DNA from 4 places in the Planifilum fimeticola genome. Region 2 is predicted to be linked to each of the others. Evidence: predicted binding sites of a transcription regulator. Region 2 holds the regulator's gene; each other region holds the start of a gene.
What was found. The regulator Rex, encoded in region 2, represses fermentation and respiration genes when NADH is low (regulators of the CRP and FNR family bind a similar motif). The targets are predictions, from matches to a motif close to TTGTGAAATATTTCACAA.

Region 1 (3,795 bases), on a different contig from region 2:
AGCTGGTCAAAGCGGAGGCATTCGGTACATCCGCGGTGTTGGAGACGAGATTCGACACGGAAAAACATCCGGAGATCTACGAGCAGTTTCCGCATCCGTTCACCCTGTCCGTCCGGTACCGCATCGAAGGTTCCACCCTCCATAAGACGGCCACCATCGCAAACCGGGGGACGGAGGCATTTCCCTGGGGCTTTGGTTACCATACGACCTTTCGCTATCCCGTAGAACCCGGCGGATCCCTGGAGAAATGCTCCTTTTCCCTGGCGGCGGATAAGCAGTGGGTCCTGAACGAGCGTTTTCTCCCCACAGGAGAACTGAAAGAAACCGCAATCACTCTCCGGCTGAGGAAAGGGGACAACCTGATGGGCCGCAGCCTGGATGATGCGTTCCTCTCCTCCGGAGCATCGGAAGGGCGAAATGAAGCGGTCATCCGGGACGAAAATGCGGGGCTCATCATCGTTTACGAATGCGATGAGCATTTTCGACACTGGGTGATTTATAACGGAGGCGGAGATCGGGGATTTTTGTGCCCGGAACCTTACACCTGGGTGACCAATGCACCCAACCTGGATCTGCCCCCGTCCCTGACGGGACTCAACATCCTGCGGCCGGGAGAATCCGTGTCCCTGTGCGGCAGGATTACCGTTTGCCGGATCGGGGATTTGTGACGGGAAGGAAGGGCTGCCGGCTTCGGCTGGCGGTCCTTCTCTTTTTTCTCCGGATATCTGGGGTCAAGCGGCTTGTCGGGATTTCCATTCCCGGTGGAACTGTCGCCAAGAAAAGCCGACCACCCCGGCAAACGCCGCGGCGGCGAACAGAAACTCGGCATGGCTTCCCAGTTTGAACAGCAGTGCTCCGAGCAGCGGCCCCGCCGCCATTCCGAGATAGCGGGCGAAATTGTAGCCGCCCATGGCCGTCGCCCGGTTCTCCTGAAAGATGGTGGCGAGGAGAGTGGTTTGTACGGGGAGGGATAATCCGAGGAAAAGGCCGAAGAGGGCGGTGCTCGCCAAGATCAAGGGCAGCGAGAAGGAGGAGCAGCCGACGTAGAGCAGCGTTGCCAGCACGTTGGCGGAGCCGGCGGAGACCAGGAACTTGCGGCGGTCCCATTTCTCCTGCAGGCGTCCGCCCAGAAAACTGCCGACCACGATGCAGAGGGAGAGGGGCAGGAACGACAACCCCTTTTGACTTGAAGACAGGCCGAAGGATCCGGACAGCAGATGGGGAAGGAAGACGAGATAATTGTACAGGGCGTAATACTGGATAAAACCGAGCAGCGCGATGGCCAATCCGGTCCGTTGGGTCACCACCTTGAACATGTCCGCCGGATGAAATTTTTTGGTTTCGCTTTCCGGTTTGGTTTCCGGCAACAGGAAGATATTGGCGGCGCCGATCAGCAGTCCGGTGACCGTCAGGACCCAGAAAACCCCGTAAAAGCCGGTCCATCCGCCGACGATGCCCCCGATGACGGGACCGGCCACCGGCCCCAAGGTGACGAGCATTTGAAAGGTGCCCATCGCCCGTCCCAGCCGTTTTCCCTGGAAAAGGTCGCCGATGACAGTGGTGGCGATCACCGAACCGGCGGCGATCCCCACAGCCTGCAAGGCGCGGAAGAAAATGAGCCACCAGATGGTGGGAGACATGGCGGCGCCGACGGAAGCCCCCGTATAGATCAAAATGCCCGTGAGAAGCACTTTCCGTCTTCCCAAAAAATCCGCCAGGGGACCGTAGACGGGCTGCATGAGGGCGAGCCCGAGGGTGAAGATCGAGATGGTGAGGTTGACGACAAAGGCCGACGTGTGGAAGTGCCTTTGGATTTCGGGCAGCATCGGCGTATAGATGGATTGGGTGAAAGGGCCGAGAAAGGCGGCGAAGGATACCAGATAGACCAACAGGCTTCGGTTCATGGGCTCCCTCTTTTCGAGAACATTGCTCGGACGTTCTTTTCGTTACTCTAATATTTTTGTATACGAATCGTCAAGAGCTTTTCCCGTTCCGCGAACCGGAGAAATCCCGCGCATTCAGGACTTTCGAAGATATTTCGGCGGGTGTGACAGAGGTCACAATAAGGTTCCTTAAACAATTTTATCATTTAAGATGTCCGGTAATTTGATGCTTGGGAGGAGATGGCCATGAAGGAATTTGCAGCGACGATCAAGGTGACGGAATATCCGCCGCACCTGAAGCACAGGGTGATCTTTGAAACCTTTGATCAATTGAAGCCCGGAGAAGCCTTGCTTCTGATCAACGATCACAATCCGATCCCCCTGCGATACCAGTTTGAGTCGATGTATCCCGACGGATTCACCTGGGAGTACCTTGAAGAGGGACCCGAGGTATTCCAAGTGAAAATTGGGAAGAAATAAGGAGAGCCGTGCCATGGCGAAAATCACCGTTGTTGACGAAAAAACGATCAAAATCGCGGTGGAATTGGAAGATGCGATCACCATGATCCGTGAGGCGGAGAAGGATGTGGAGCGCTATGCCAAGGACATTGTGACGATCTACGAGAAGATGCCGGAGTTTCAATTTGTCCATTTCTGCTTTTATGCCTACGACAGCGCCGCCCTGTTTGAACACATGTTGGGAGCCGATCCGAAGCAGTACCTCTCCTTTTCCCTCGATGCGCCCGATGCCTTCTTCTACGCCCTTTACGGCGGGATGGCGGCTCTGTACGAACGGGCGAAGGCGGCGCTTCCTCCCGTCGTCACGGATCGGTCGCAGTGAGGAGATGATCAAGATGGGAGAACGCACGGTGGAGTTGGATGTCCGACCTTACCTGCGTAAAAAACTGGAACCCTTCAAGCTGATCATGGACACGGTGAAATCCCTCGGTCCGGAAGACACCTTCGTTCTGCACGCCACCTTTAAGCCCACACCGCTGCTGGGCGTCATGAAGGCCAAGGGTTTTGCCTACAAAACGGAGAAGCTGGCAAAGGATCATTGGGTGGTGACCTTCGTATCCAAGGAACGAAAAAAGGAATTGGGGGAGATGGGGGCGGCCGAAGAGAGGCTTCCCTCTTTGCAGAAATCGAAGGCGGACCCATCCCGGGACGGGACTGCGGATTCACCCCAGACCATTGAACTGGACAACCGCGGGCTTGAACCCCCACAACCGATGATGCGCACCTTGAATGCCCTGGAAAAGTGCCGGAAGGGGGACCGGGTTGTGATTCACAACGACCGGGTTCCCGTGTTCCTGTTGGAGGAGCTGGACTCGCTGGGATATCCCTACGAGATCGAGGAACAACCGGACGGTTCGGCTCGGGTGACGATCCAAAAAATGTAAAGGATGGCTTGTGATGTTTCGCCTCCCTTTTCTGTTTATCGCAACGGGACTTGCCCTGTTCGGACTGTTCAACCTCGCGACCCTCCTGCAGGCGTCCGGATGGATCCTCCAACCGCCGCGGAGCCCCTCCGGTTGGCTTTTTGCCCATTGGCTGATCCTCGGCTGGGCGACGATGATCGCCATGGGGGCGGTGTATCAGCTCATCAGCGTGGTGCTTCAGAGGGACGTGTTCAGCCGCCGGCTGGGGTATGTCCAGTTCGGCGTCTACTTTGCCGGGGTCCTCGGCCTGCTGACTGGATTCGGCTTTTTCCGGGTGCAGTGGATCGCCCTGTTCGCCGTGCTGGCCTTGCTGGGCATCCTGCTGTTTGTCCTGAATATCGGACTGACGATCCTGCAGGCCGCCCGGTGGAATCCGATCACCCTCAGCTCGGCTACGGCGCTTCTTTACCTCCTGCTTACGGGGCTGGCCGGATTTTTGATGGGAATCAATTTCGCGTTCGGACTGTGGC
Region 2 (3,795 bases):
CAAGGCATCGAGACCGGTGGTTTTGAGGTCCAGACCCAGCTCTTCGGTGATCACTTGACCGCCGGTGAGGATGGCGATGTCCTGCAACATGGCTTTGCGGCGATCGCCAAAGCCCGGAGCCTTCACGGCGACGGAGGTGAAGGTGCCCTTCAGCTTGTTGACCACCAGCGTGGCCAGGGCTTCCCCTTCCATGTCTTCGGCGATGATCAGGAGCGGTTTGCCCTGTTGCACCACTTTTTCGAGGATCGGCAGGATTTCCTGGATGTTGCTGAGCTTTTTATCGGTGATCAGGATGTAGGGTTCTTCCAGCACCGCTTCCATCTTGTCGGAATCGGTGATCATGTAGGGGGAGATGTAGCCGCGGTCGAACTGCATCCCTTCGACCACTTCCAGCTCGGTGGTGAACCCTTTGGATTCCTCAACGGTGATGACGCCGTCGTTGCCCACCTTTTCCATCGCTTCGGCGATCAATTTGCCGATTTCCTCATCGTTCGCGGAGATGGCCGCCACCTGAGCGATAGAGTCTTTGCCCTCGATCGGCTTGGCGATTTTCTTGATTTCATCGACGGCCGCGTTCACCGCCTTTTCAATTCCCTTGCGCAGCACCATCGGGTTGGCGCCGGCGGCCACGTTTTTCAAACCTTCGCGGATGATGGCCTGGGCCAACACGGTAGCGGTCGTGGTTCCGTCCCCGGCCACATCGTTGGTCTTGGTGGCCACTTCTTTTACCAGCTGGGCACCCATGTTTTCAAAGGGATCTTCCAGCTCGATTTCCTTGGCAATGGTCACGCCGTCATTGGTAATCAAGGGAGAACCGAATTTCTTTTCCAGAACTACGTTGCGGCCCTTCGGACCCAAGGTCACTTTCACGGCATCGGCCAAAGCGTCTACGCCGCGCAGCATCGAACGACGTGCTTCTTCGCTGAACTTGATGTCCTTCGCCATTTCCTCTTCCCCTTTCTTATGTAGGGTTATTGGTTAACGGATCTGCAGGCATCACTGCTCGACGATCGCCAACACGTCACTTTCACGCAGGATGAGGTATTCCTTGTCGCCTACCTTCACTTCGGTGCCTGCATATTTGGAAAAGATGACGCGATCGCCCACCTTCACTTCCAATTCGATTTTTTGTCCGTTTTCCCAACGGCCGGAACCCACGGCGATCACGCGACCTTCCTGCGGCTTTTCCTTCGCCGTATCCGGAAGGACGATTCCGCTCGCGGTCTTTTCTTCCTTCTCGATCGCTTCCAGCACGATACGGTCACCCAACGGCTTGATCGACACAGGAGACCCTCCTTTTCCAACACGAGGTAGAATTGTCTTGCATAACGATTTGTTAGCACTCATCGCCGATGAGTGCTAACACCAATTATAATAATATGCATGTGCCTCCCAATTTGCAAGCCCCGAGGTCAATTTTTTTCCGGATCGCCGATCGGCGCAGTGCATCGATAGAAAGGTGCAAGAGCATTATCTCCCGAATCCGGGGGAGATAAACTTCCGACGTAGTTTCCAAGCAGAAGGTCCTCATCTTACGATTCTTCCAACCAGGTCTTCTCCCTCGCTTCATCTTCCTTTTGGATCCGCCGGTAGAGCCAGGTGCATAGAAACAGGCTGATCTCGTACAGGAGAATGAGGGGAATGGATACCAGAATGTTGGAGACCAGGTCCGGGGGCGTGATGACGGCTGCAAGAATCACCATGCCCAGATAGGCCGCCCGGCGGCCCCTGCGGAGCAGATCCGGCCGGAGTATCCGCAGACGGGTCAAAAACAGGATCACCAAGGGCAGCTCGAAGAAAAGGCCCAACGGAAACACGATGTTGAACATGAAGCCGAAGTACCGGTATATCCCGAAGGTTTCCGTGGTGCCCAGTGCGGCCGACAGCCCCGTCATGAAGCGGATGAGGTAGGGAAAGATCACGTAGAAACCAAAAAGGAGACCCAGGCAAAACAAGATCACCGCAAAGGGAATGTACGTGAGGGTGATTCTCTGTTCGGTTTTCGTCAAGCCCGGTTTGACGAAGGCCCACAACTGGTAGAAGGCGACGGGCAGGGTGATGACCGCCGAAATGACGAAGGCGAACATCATGTAGACGCGGAGGGGCTCCGCCGGAGAGAACACGTGCATCGTCACGTTCGCCGGCATTTGCTGTTTCAGCCAATGGACGAAATCGGCGGCAAAGACAAAGCCGACCACCAGTCCGAGAACAAAGACGACGATCACCCAAATCAGCCGCCGGCGCAACTCGCCGAGGTGTTCGGTCACGGGTTGAGTCTTGTCTTCCATGGCGCAACCACCCTCATGACAATTTCACAGATGCGGCACCCGCCGGGCGGGTGCCGCCATGAAAACAGGCCGGACGATCCGGTCCCGGCCGGAAAGTGATCCCTTCCGCAGAAGGGCGTCTAACTTTTATGCGCCTCGTCCATTTCCTTCGCGGTTTCCGCTTCCGTTTCCTCATCCGGAAACTTCTTCAGGAAATAGATCAGCGTCTGCAGCTCCGTGGTCAAGTCGATGTGGTGAATCCGGACCCTGGGCGGCACGTTCAACCGCGCCGGTGTGAAGTTGAGAATCCCCCGGATGCCCGCCTCGACGATCTGCTGGGCCGTCGCCTGAGCGACGCTGGCCGGCACGGTCAAAATGGCCACTTCCACGTTGTGCAATTCCGTCACTTCTTTGAAGCGGTCCATGGACAGGACCGGAATTCCGTCCACCTCGGTGCCGATTTTCGCCGGGTCGTTGTCAAAACCGGCGACGATCTTCGTATTGTGACTGCGGTAAAAGTTGTAGCGCAGCAGGGCCGTTCCCAGGTTGCCGACGCCCACCAACACCACGTTGGTCACTTCGTCCTGTCGCAGAAAATCGCGCAGGAACTGAAGCAGGTAATTGACATTATATCCATAACCTTTCTTGCCCAACTCGCCCAGATAGGAGAAGTCGCGGCGAATGGTGGCCGGATCGATCTGCAGGGCTTCGCTGAGCTGGGCGGAGGAAACGCGCTTTTTTCCGATCGCGTGCAATTTCTCCAGATACCGATAATACAACGGCAATCGTTTGGCGGTGACTTGAGGGATTTTTTGATCTTCCATCGCATGCCTCCATGTCGACGGTCCCTTCGACCGCTTGATTTTATATTCAAGATGTCCGCCAACCTCTAGCGCTTCATCGGTTGCGTTCGGATTGTCCTTCCATCTGTTATTCTCTTCACAAATTCATCTTACAATGAAATCCCAGTTTCCGACAAGTTGAGGACCCGGGCGGTTCAGCAGGAGTGGAGCAATCCGCCGTGCCCCTGGGTGACCACGTCTTCCCGGGTGATTTTTTCCCCGGCCAGAATGCGGGGAAGGAAATGGTCGAAGGAGGTGACGGGATCGTGGAGGACGCAACCCGGCAGCCCCAAAACGGGAATCCCCCGGTAGTAGGCGATCATCAGCATCGTGCCGGGCAGAATCGGCGTACCATAGGTGATGATCTCCGCTCCCAGGGAAGCGATCGCCCCCGGGGTCCGGTCATCGGGATCGACGGACATCCCGCTGGTCACCAGGACCATGTCCACCCCCTGATCCACGAAGGCCCGGATCTGATCCCGGATCATCTCCTTGTCGTCGGTGGCGAAGGTCTGCCCCACCACCGTCGACCCGTACTTCTCCACCTTTTCCCGGACGACCGGGCCGAAGCGGTCCCGGATCCGTCCGTGATACACCTCGCTCCCGGTGGTGACGATGCCGACCCGGTGCGGGCGAAAGGGAACCACCTCCACCACCGGCCGGTCCCGGCGGACGGCGATATCCTC
Region 3 (3,795 bases), on a different contig from region 2:
GGTGCTGGAAGCCATGGGAACCGTTCTGACCAACAAGTATGCGGAGGGCTATCCCGGCAAGAGGTACTACGGCGGCTGCGAACACGTCGATCGGGTGGAGGAGTTGGCCAGGGAGCGCGCCAAAAAGCTGTTCGGGGCGGAACACGCCAACGTGCAGCCCCATTCCGGCGCCCAGGCCAACATGGGGGTTTATTTCGCCGTGCTGGAGCCGGGAGATACCGTGCTGGGCATGAATTTGGCCCACGGCGGCCACCTGACCCACGGCAGCCCGGTCAACTTTTCCGGAACCCTCTACAAATTTGTCTCGTACGGGGTGGACGAAAAGACCCACCGCATCGATTACGACGAGGTTCGCCGACTGGCCCTGGAGCACCGCCCCAAGCTGTTGGTGGCCGGTGCCAGCGCTTATCCGCGGGTGATCGATTTCGCCCGGTTGAAGGAGATCGCCGACGAGGCGGGTTGCCTGCTGATGGTGGATATGGCCCACATCGCCGGGCTGGTGGCCACCGGGCATCATCCCAACCCGGTGCCCTATGCGGACTTCGTGACCACCACCACCCACAAGACCCTGCGCGGGCCCCGGGGCGGCATGATCCTGTGCAAGGAGGAGTACGCCAAGAAGATCGACAAGGCGATCTTCCCCGGCATTCAGGGAGGACCCCTGATGCACGTCATCGCGGCCAAGGCGGTGGCGCTGGCGGAGGCCCTGACGGAGGACTTCAAGGAGTATTCGCGCCGCGTGGTGGAAAATGCCGCCCGCCTGGCCGAAGCCCTGTCGGAAAGAGGGTTTAACCTGATTTCCGGCGGGACGGACAATCATCTGATTCTCATCGATGTCCGCAACCTGAATCTGACCGGCAAGAAGGCGGAGCACCTCTTGGACGAGGTGGGGATCACCGTCAACAAAAACGCCATCCCCTTCGATCCGGAAAGCCCCTTCATCACAAGCGGCATCCGGATCGGCACCCCGGCGGTCACCACCCGGGGCATGGATCCCGAAGCGATGGAGGAGATCGCCGACATCATGGCCCTCACGCTGAAGAATCCGGAGGGTGAGGGTGTGCGGGAGGAAGCCCGGCGCCGCGTTGCCGCGCTGACCGAACGGTATCCGCTGTATGCGGACATGACCCTGGAAGCGTAAGAAATTCTGAAAAAGAAAAAGTGAAGGGGAGCCGCCCGACTCCTTGCAGCGGCTCCCCTTCCTGCGGTAAGGGATCCCGATTCCGCCTTTGGAGGAGAAGCACGCCCTGCCGGCCGATGCGGCGGGGTTTTCTTTTCGGCCCCGCGGAGGCATGCTCCCCCGACCCGTCTCATATGTTAGAAGCAGATGTGGCGGATCCGGCTGATTTCCCTTTTCTGGAATCGCAATCGCATGGACATCCGGACTCAGGAACAGTACAATGTTCTTCGGAACAGGAAGGGAGGATACGCCATGGGGAACGTGTACGTCTTTGACCATCCCCTGATCCAGCACAAATTGACCCATATCCGCGACAAGCGGACCGGCACCAAGGAGTTCCGGGAATTGGTGGAGGAAGTCTCCGCCCTGATGGCTTACGAGATCACCCGGGACATGCCCCTCCGGGAAGTGACGGTGGAGACCCCGGTCGCTCCCGCCCGGTGCAAGGTGCTGGCGGGGAAGAAGCTGGGATTGGTGCCCATCCTGCGGGCGGGACTGGGGATGGTGGACGGCATTCTTCGGTTGATCCCGGCGGCCAAGGTGGGTCACATCGGCTTGTACCGGGATCCGGAGACGCTGGAGCCCGTCAAGTACTACGCCAAAATGCCCTCGGACATCGAGGAGAGGGATCTGATCGTCATCGACCCGATGCTGGCCACGGGCGGGTCCGCTGCGGCCGCCATCCAGATGATCAAGGAGATGGGAGGCCGGAGCATCAAGCTGATGTGTCTCATCGCCGCCCCAGAGGGGATCAAAAGGGTTCACGGGGAGCACGACGATGTGGATATCTACGCCGCCGCCGTGGATGAGAGGCTCAATGAAAAGAGCTACATCGTGCCGGGTCTGGGGGACGCCGGCGACCGGCTGTTCGGAACCCGGTGAGTCTTTGATCAATTTGTGACAAAGTGTTCATAATAACTGAAGTGAAAAAGTTGACAACCCCCGGAGGCTTCGGTAGTATTAGTCGGAGAGACGATGGGTACGACAGGGTATCGATCCGGAGCTTTTCGACCGGTCCGATTTGCCCCGTCGGATGATCTCACTCCACCCGGCTTAAGGGGACGGTATTTGTGAAGAAAAATACAGACAGCCCCTGGCGCATGATCGGTTTGGTCGGGACGCTCGGCCTGGAAGTGGTCACATTCATCGTGGCGGGAGTGTGGATCGGCCGCGGCTTGGACGCCAAGTGGGGGACGGATCCTCTCTTCCTGGCGGCAGGGATTCTGGCCGGACTGATGATGGGGCTGATCAGCGCCGCGTTTACCCTGCGCACCTTTTTGAAGGGTTGAACGCGAGGTCAGTAGGCGACCGCCGGTTTCCCAAGCCGGAGTGCGGATCGAGCTGAGAAGCGGTATCCCGGCCGGCCGATCCCAGTCTGTCAAAGGGTGGCTTCGTATGGAGGCCTTGCGCATCAGACAACGTCGGGTGACGATCCTGACGTTTGTTGTCCTCGCCCTATTCTTTCTTTTATGGTTGACCACACCGATGAAGGCGGTTTTTGCCGGGCTGCTTCTCGGGGGATTGGCCAGCCTGTACAATGTTCTCCATCTGGCACGCAGGATCCGCCTTGTGAGGGAATCGATCCGAACCGGTTCCGGTCGGGTGGGTACGGGCCTCGGAAACCGTCTGATCATGGCCGCCGCCGCGGTCATCATTGCCGCGAAATACCCGGATTTCTTCAACTTGGCGGCGGTCGGTCTCGGCTTGGGCCTTTCCTACGTGCAGGTTGTCATCGTCGAGGTGTGGATTCTGACACAGTCCTCATCCTCCCAGGGAAAGGGGTGAAATGCGCTCCAATGGAAATCACGCCAAAGGTGCAGTTTTTGGGGTTGACCTTCGACGTGACGGTCATGATTGGAACCCTCGTCGCGTCTCTCCTCGTGCTCCTGATCACCATCCCCGCAGCCCGTCGGCTAGCCCTCCGACCTTCCGGAATGCAGACCGTGATGGAAATGGTCATCGATTTTCTCCGCGGTGTGCTGCAGCTGAGCTTTGACAAAAAATCCGCCGACAAATACATCGGCTTTGTCGTGACGCTGTTCCTCTTCATCTTCTTTGCCAATCAGCTCGGCGTCATGATGATGGTCCCCTCCGAGGCTCACCATCCCATACCGGAATGGGGGCTTTCCGGGGAAGCCTTTGAAAACGCCGAAGGAGAGGTGGTCTGGTTCCGCTCTCCGACCGCGGACATGAACGTCACCTTCGCCATGGCCTTTGCCATCGCGCTGTTTGCCCACTTCATGGGAATCCGCAAGCATCCGAGGCAATATCTCGCTCACTACTTCCAACCGTTCAAGGGGTTTGTGTTTCTCCATATCATCGACGAACTGGCCAAACCGACCACCCACGCGATGCGTCTTTGGGCAAACATCTTCGCCGGTGAGGTGTTGATCGTCATCATGTTGAAAGCCTCACCGCTGCTCACCGGAGCTCCGCTTTTGGTCTGGCTCGGTTACTCCATTTTCGTCGGAACGGTGCAGGCATACATTTTCACCGTCTTGGCAACCGTTTACATTTCCCAAAAGGTGAACATCGACCATCATTGATGGATCATGCAACAATCGAGATGAATGAAGGAGGAATAACACATGGATATGGGTTTGCTCGCTGGAGGT
Region 4 (3,795 bases), on a different contig from region 2:
ATATTATTCACAATTAGATTCAGGGGATAAAGGTTTATTTATAGCCCCTTTCGCCTTCATCATAATTGAAACAATCAGCCTTATTGTGATACAGGACACAAATCCGCTTTTTCGTTACAAATCTTTCGAAGATTGGTCTTGATAAAAAACCCGCGGACATGCCGCGGGAAGAAACGGTGACATCGGTTTTTTATTTGATGGAATCTCCGTCCTTCACGGTGGAGGGACGCAGGCGGAAGAGCGATTTGACGGCGAACCATGCCAGTGGCAGCACGCCGAAGACGATGAAGATCGTGTCGGGAAGGATGCGCCACCACAGCAGCGTCCGAACGACGGGTTCCTGGTAGAATCCGGGGTCGCGGGCCGCCCAGAACCCGACCTGATAGGATTCGGCCAGCTGCAGGATTCCGACGGGGAGCAGCGTGATGAGAATCATGCCCGCCAAGCCGATGTTGAGCCCCCAGCAGGAGATCTTGAGGATGCGGTCGTTCCAGGCTTCCGGCTTGACGATGTTGCGCAGGGTGTAGAGCAAGACGGCGACGGCGAACATGCCGTAGACCCCCATCAGCGCTCCATGGCCGTGGGCCGGTGTCAGGAAGGAGCCGTGCTGATAGTACGACACCGCCGGGAGATTGATCAGGAAGCCGAGCACCCCTGCGCCGACGAGGTTCCATACGGCCGTGGAGATGAGGAACCAGAAGGCCGCCCGGTACGGAAAGGATACGCCGCCCTGTTTCATGATCCGGTAGTGTCCGTAGGCTTCCAGGATGAGCAGCGTGAGCGGGATCACTTCCAGCGCCGAGAACACCGCGCCGAGGCCGATCCAGATCTCCGGGGCGCCGATCCAGTAATAGTGGTGACCGGTTCCGATCACCCCGCTGCCGAGCAGGAGGATCAGCTGGAAGTACAAGGCGCGAACCGTCGATTTTTTGGTGACGAGCCCCATCTGCACGAGCAGGAAGCCGATGACGACGACGGCAAAGACCTCGAAGATGCCCTCCACCCACAGATGGATGATCCACCAGCGCCAGTAATCGGCGTAGGTGATGTTGCTGCCGGGGTTGAAGAAGAAGGCGAAGACGTAGAAGACCGGCACGGCGACGGCCGAGTAGAACAACAGGTGCACCAGGCCGCCCTTGTCCGTTTCCTCTTTCAACGTGCGGCGCAATCCGCGGTAGACGATGAACAGCCAGATGAACATGCCGATGGCCAGAATCACTTGCCACAGGCGTCCGAGCTCTAGATACTCCCATCCCTGATGGCCAAACAGGAACCACAGGTTGCCCAGGTATCCCTTCACACCCAGCCATTCGCCGATCATGCTGCCGGCGACCAGGATCACGAGGGCCCAAAACAGGAGGTCCGTCAGGAGACCCTGCCGTTTCGGCTCGCGTCCTCCGACGAGCGGAGAGATGTAAATTCCCATGCCCAACCAGGCTGTCGCGATCCAAAAGATGGCCAGCTGCAGGTGGTATCCCTTGGCGATGTTGAAGGGGAGGATGTCGGCGATCCAATCCAGGCCGAAGAAGGAATCCGGTTCAATGTAATAGTGGGCGAGCAGCGCCCCGAACATCACCTGGACGAGGAACAAAACCGCCACGACGGCGAGATATTTGCCGGTTTTGCGCTGGCTCGGGGTGATCGGCAGGGCTTCCAGGTTGTAGCGTGGGAATCGGCCTTCGGAGTAGGCCTCTTGCATATCCAGCTTGTAGCGATGGTAGAAGTAGAGGATGAGCGCAGTGAAACCGATCAGGAGGGCCGTGCTGGCTGCGCTCCACCAGATGGATGCGAAGGTCATCGCGTTGCCCGCATCTTCGTCATAGGGCCAATTGTTCGTAAAAGTATGGGTTTCGCCCGGGCGGTTGACGCTGGAAAGCCATGCGGTCCAGAAGAAAAAGTCGGCGATTTGCGTCAGCTGATCCCCCTCCGCCACCCAGGCGCGGCCGGTATCCGGCATGTGCTCTTCCCGGATCAGGCCCGGCAGAATCCCGCGTCCATCCCCCTCCGTGAAGACGGTTCGGTAGTGCTTTCGCACCTTCTGAAGGGCGTGTACCTGGGCGTCGGTGAGAGTGAGGATGTCGGCATCGGGATCGTACCGGTTGACCTTGATTTCTTCTTTCACCTTTTCTCTAATGAGGGATTTTTCCGATTCGTTCAACCGGGCGAAGGGCTTTCCAAAATCCTGTTTGGCATGGTAATCCTGCATCTCCGTGACGACGATGTGAAGCGCCTCCGTGGTGTAGTCCGGACCCAGATAGGAACCGTGACCGAGCACCGATCCGTAGTCCATCAACCCGTATTTCTGGTAAACGGCCTGACCGCCCTTGATCTGCTCGGCGGTGGTGATCACGTCTCCCGAGGGGCTGATCACCTTCGCAGGGCGGGGGGCCATCGATTCATAAACCCAATATCCCCCGACGAGGAGGACGGTGAAGCTGACGATGAGCGTGACGATCAGAATCTGCTTCAACAGGTTCCCCTTAACCGTCGAGGTTTTCTGAGGGGATGTTCGAAGCTTCGATTTCATCCCGTCTTCCTCCCATCCTTTGGTTTTAGGGCGATTCCAGTATAGGATGAGACGGAAGGGATACTTGTGACTCCCGTCACAAGTTTTAACGTGTTAACCGATTTGACACTTGTTGTTCAAGGATGACGCCCCGGATTTGACACAATTCACAGTCGGGCTCGCAGGTACGCTTACAATGGCAGAGGACCCCGGCTGCGCCTTCTTCAGGATGAAGGGGGAACCGACGCCGGAGTTGCGATTGTCTGTGGAGTAAAGGTCGGGATGGTCGGGAGGTGTTGGTGCTTGGTGACTCGTCCGATCCGCATTCGCCTGCGCACCGTTCCGGTGGGAACCGATCTCGCCGTGTTGATCACCGGCGGTCGGGAGCACATCGGGGCGGTGGCCACGGCTTATCGGGAGGGGGACCGGGTCAAGGTGGAAACGCACGTCCTTCCGGGGCATCGGGAGGGGGATTTGGCGGCGGAGACGGCCCGCATGGCGGCTTTATCCCTGAAATGCACCGTCACCGTTGCCATGGGGATTCACCAGGACGAGGCGACGCGGGAGGAAATCGACGAGATCGTCAGGACGGTGCGCCGGTTGATGGAAGAAGAGCTGAGGCGCAGAGCATGTGGAGGGGCGGAGGGGCGTTCATGACGGGAGAGCAGGAGATATCTTCCGGGAAGGGAGACGGGAGCCGTCGCTTTCGTTTCGCCTGCCTTCCTGTTTTCATCGGGATTCGCGCCGGTGTGATGTTCGTCACGTTTTTCGTGGCGCCTCCTTCCTAAAATAAAGGCAAACGAGACAAGGAGGGAAGGGTGATGGATATCGGACCCGGCTGTGGGATGATGGGTTTCGCTGAAGCCTCCGGTCCCCTCTGCGCAGGCTTGGAACGGTTGAAAAGAGAACACCCGCCGCTTTTGAAGCAGATGGAGGAGTTGGCGGATTCGGCCCGAGGGTTCGCTGGCGATGCCGGAAGCGGGGGATGGAAGGAAGCCCTGCGCTCCCTGGAGGAACAGGTTCGTTCCTTCACGGCCGAGTTGGATCTCCACTCGAAGCGGGAGGAAGATGTCCTGTTTCCGATGATGGCCAAATATATCGGACGGGAGACGGGGCCCATCGCCGTGATGGAATACGAACACGAGCAAGCCAAGGCGCGCCTGTCCGAGTTCCTCTCCGAAGTGGAGAAGTTCGACGAGTCCGCCGGGGCGGATGCCGCCCGGAGGATCGCCGGTGAGGTGGAGACGGCCGTGCAGATCTTGACGGACCATTTTATGAAGGAGGAGAAC

Region 1: CLV97_RS02365 (DUF2249 domain-containing protein) is a predicted target of Rex. The motif match lies at 2,046-2,063, and genes of this name have one in related genera.
Region 3: CLV97_RS02740 (AtpZ/AtpI family protein) is a predicted target of Rex. The motif match lies at 2,102-2,119, and genes of this name have one in related genera.
Region 4: CLV97_RS05605 (nitric-oxide reductase large subunit) is a predicted target of Rex. The motif match lies at 2,592-2,609, and genes of this name have one in related genera.

What each region holds. Positions count from the first base shown of each region.
Region 1 covers NZ_PVNE01000002.1:200,371-204,165, forward strand. The annotation lists gene CLV97_RS02355 (aldose 1-epimerase) at 1-668, shown strand, start outside; gene CLV97_RS02360 (MFS transporter) at 732-1,904, opposite strand; gene CLV97_RS02365 (DUF2249 domain-containing protein) at 2,130-2,363, shown strand; gene CLV97_RS02370 (hypothetical protein) at 2,377-2,724, shown strand; gene CLV97_RS02375 (DUF2249 domain-containing protein) at 2,738-3,286, shown strand; gene CLV97_RS02380 (hypothetical protein) at 3,300-3,795, shown strand, end outside.
Region 2 covers NZ_PVNE01000022.1:20,360-24,154, forward strand. The annotation lists gene groL (chaperonin GroEL) at 1-945, opposite strand, end outside; gene groES (co-chaperone GroES) at 997-1,284, opposite strand; gene tatC (twin-arginine translocase subunit TatC) at 1,533-2,288, opposite strand; gene CLV97_RS12835 (redox-sensing transcriptional repressor Rex) at 2,408-3,091, opposite strand; gene CLV97_RS12840 (molybdopterin-binding protein) at 3,265-3,795, opposite strand, start outside.
Region 3 covers NZ_PVNE01000003.1:37,967-41,761, reverse strand. The annotation lists gene CLV97_RS02750 (serine hydroxymethyltransferase) at 1-1,141, shown strand, start outside; gene upp (uracil phosphoribosyltransferase) at 1,433-2,062, shown strand; gene CLV97_RS02740 (AtpZ/AtpI family protein) at 2,251-2,469, shown strand; gene CLV97_RS02735 (ATP synthase subunit I) at 2,576-2,965, shown strand; gene atpB (F0F1 ATP synthase subunit A) at 2,977-3,726, shown strand; gene atpE (F0F1 ATP synthase subunit C) at 3,769-3,795, shown strand, end outside.
Region 4 covers NZ_PVNE01000006.1:97,249-101,043, forward strand. The annotation lists gene CLV97_RS05605 (nitric-oxide reductase large subunit) at 191-2,527, opposite strand; gene lpdD (prenylated flavin chaperone LpdD) at 2,813-3,163, shown strand; gene CLV97_RS18765 (hypothetical protein) at 3,160-3,294, shown strand; gene CLV97_RS05615 (hemerythrin domain-containing protein) at 3,328-3,795, shown strand, end outside.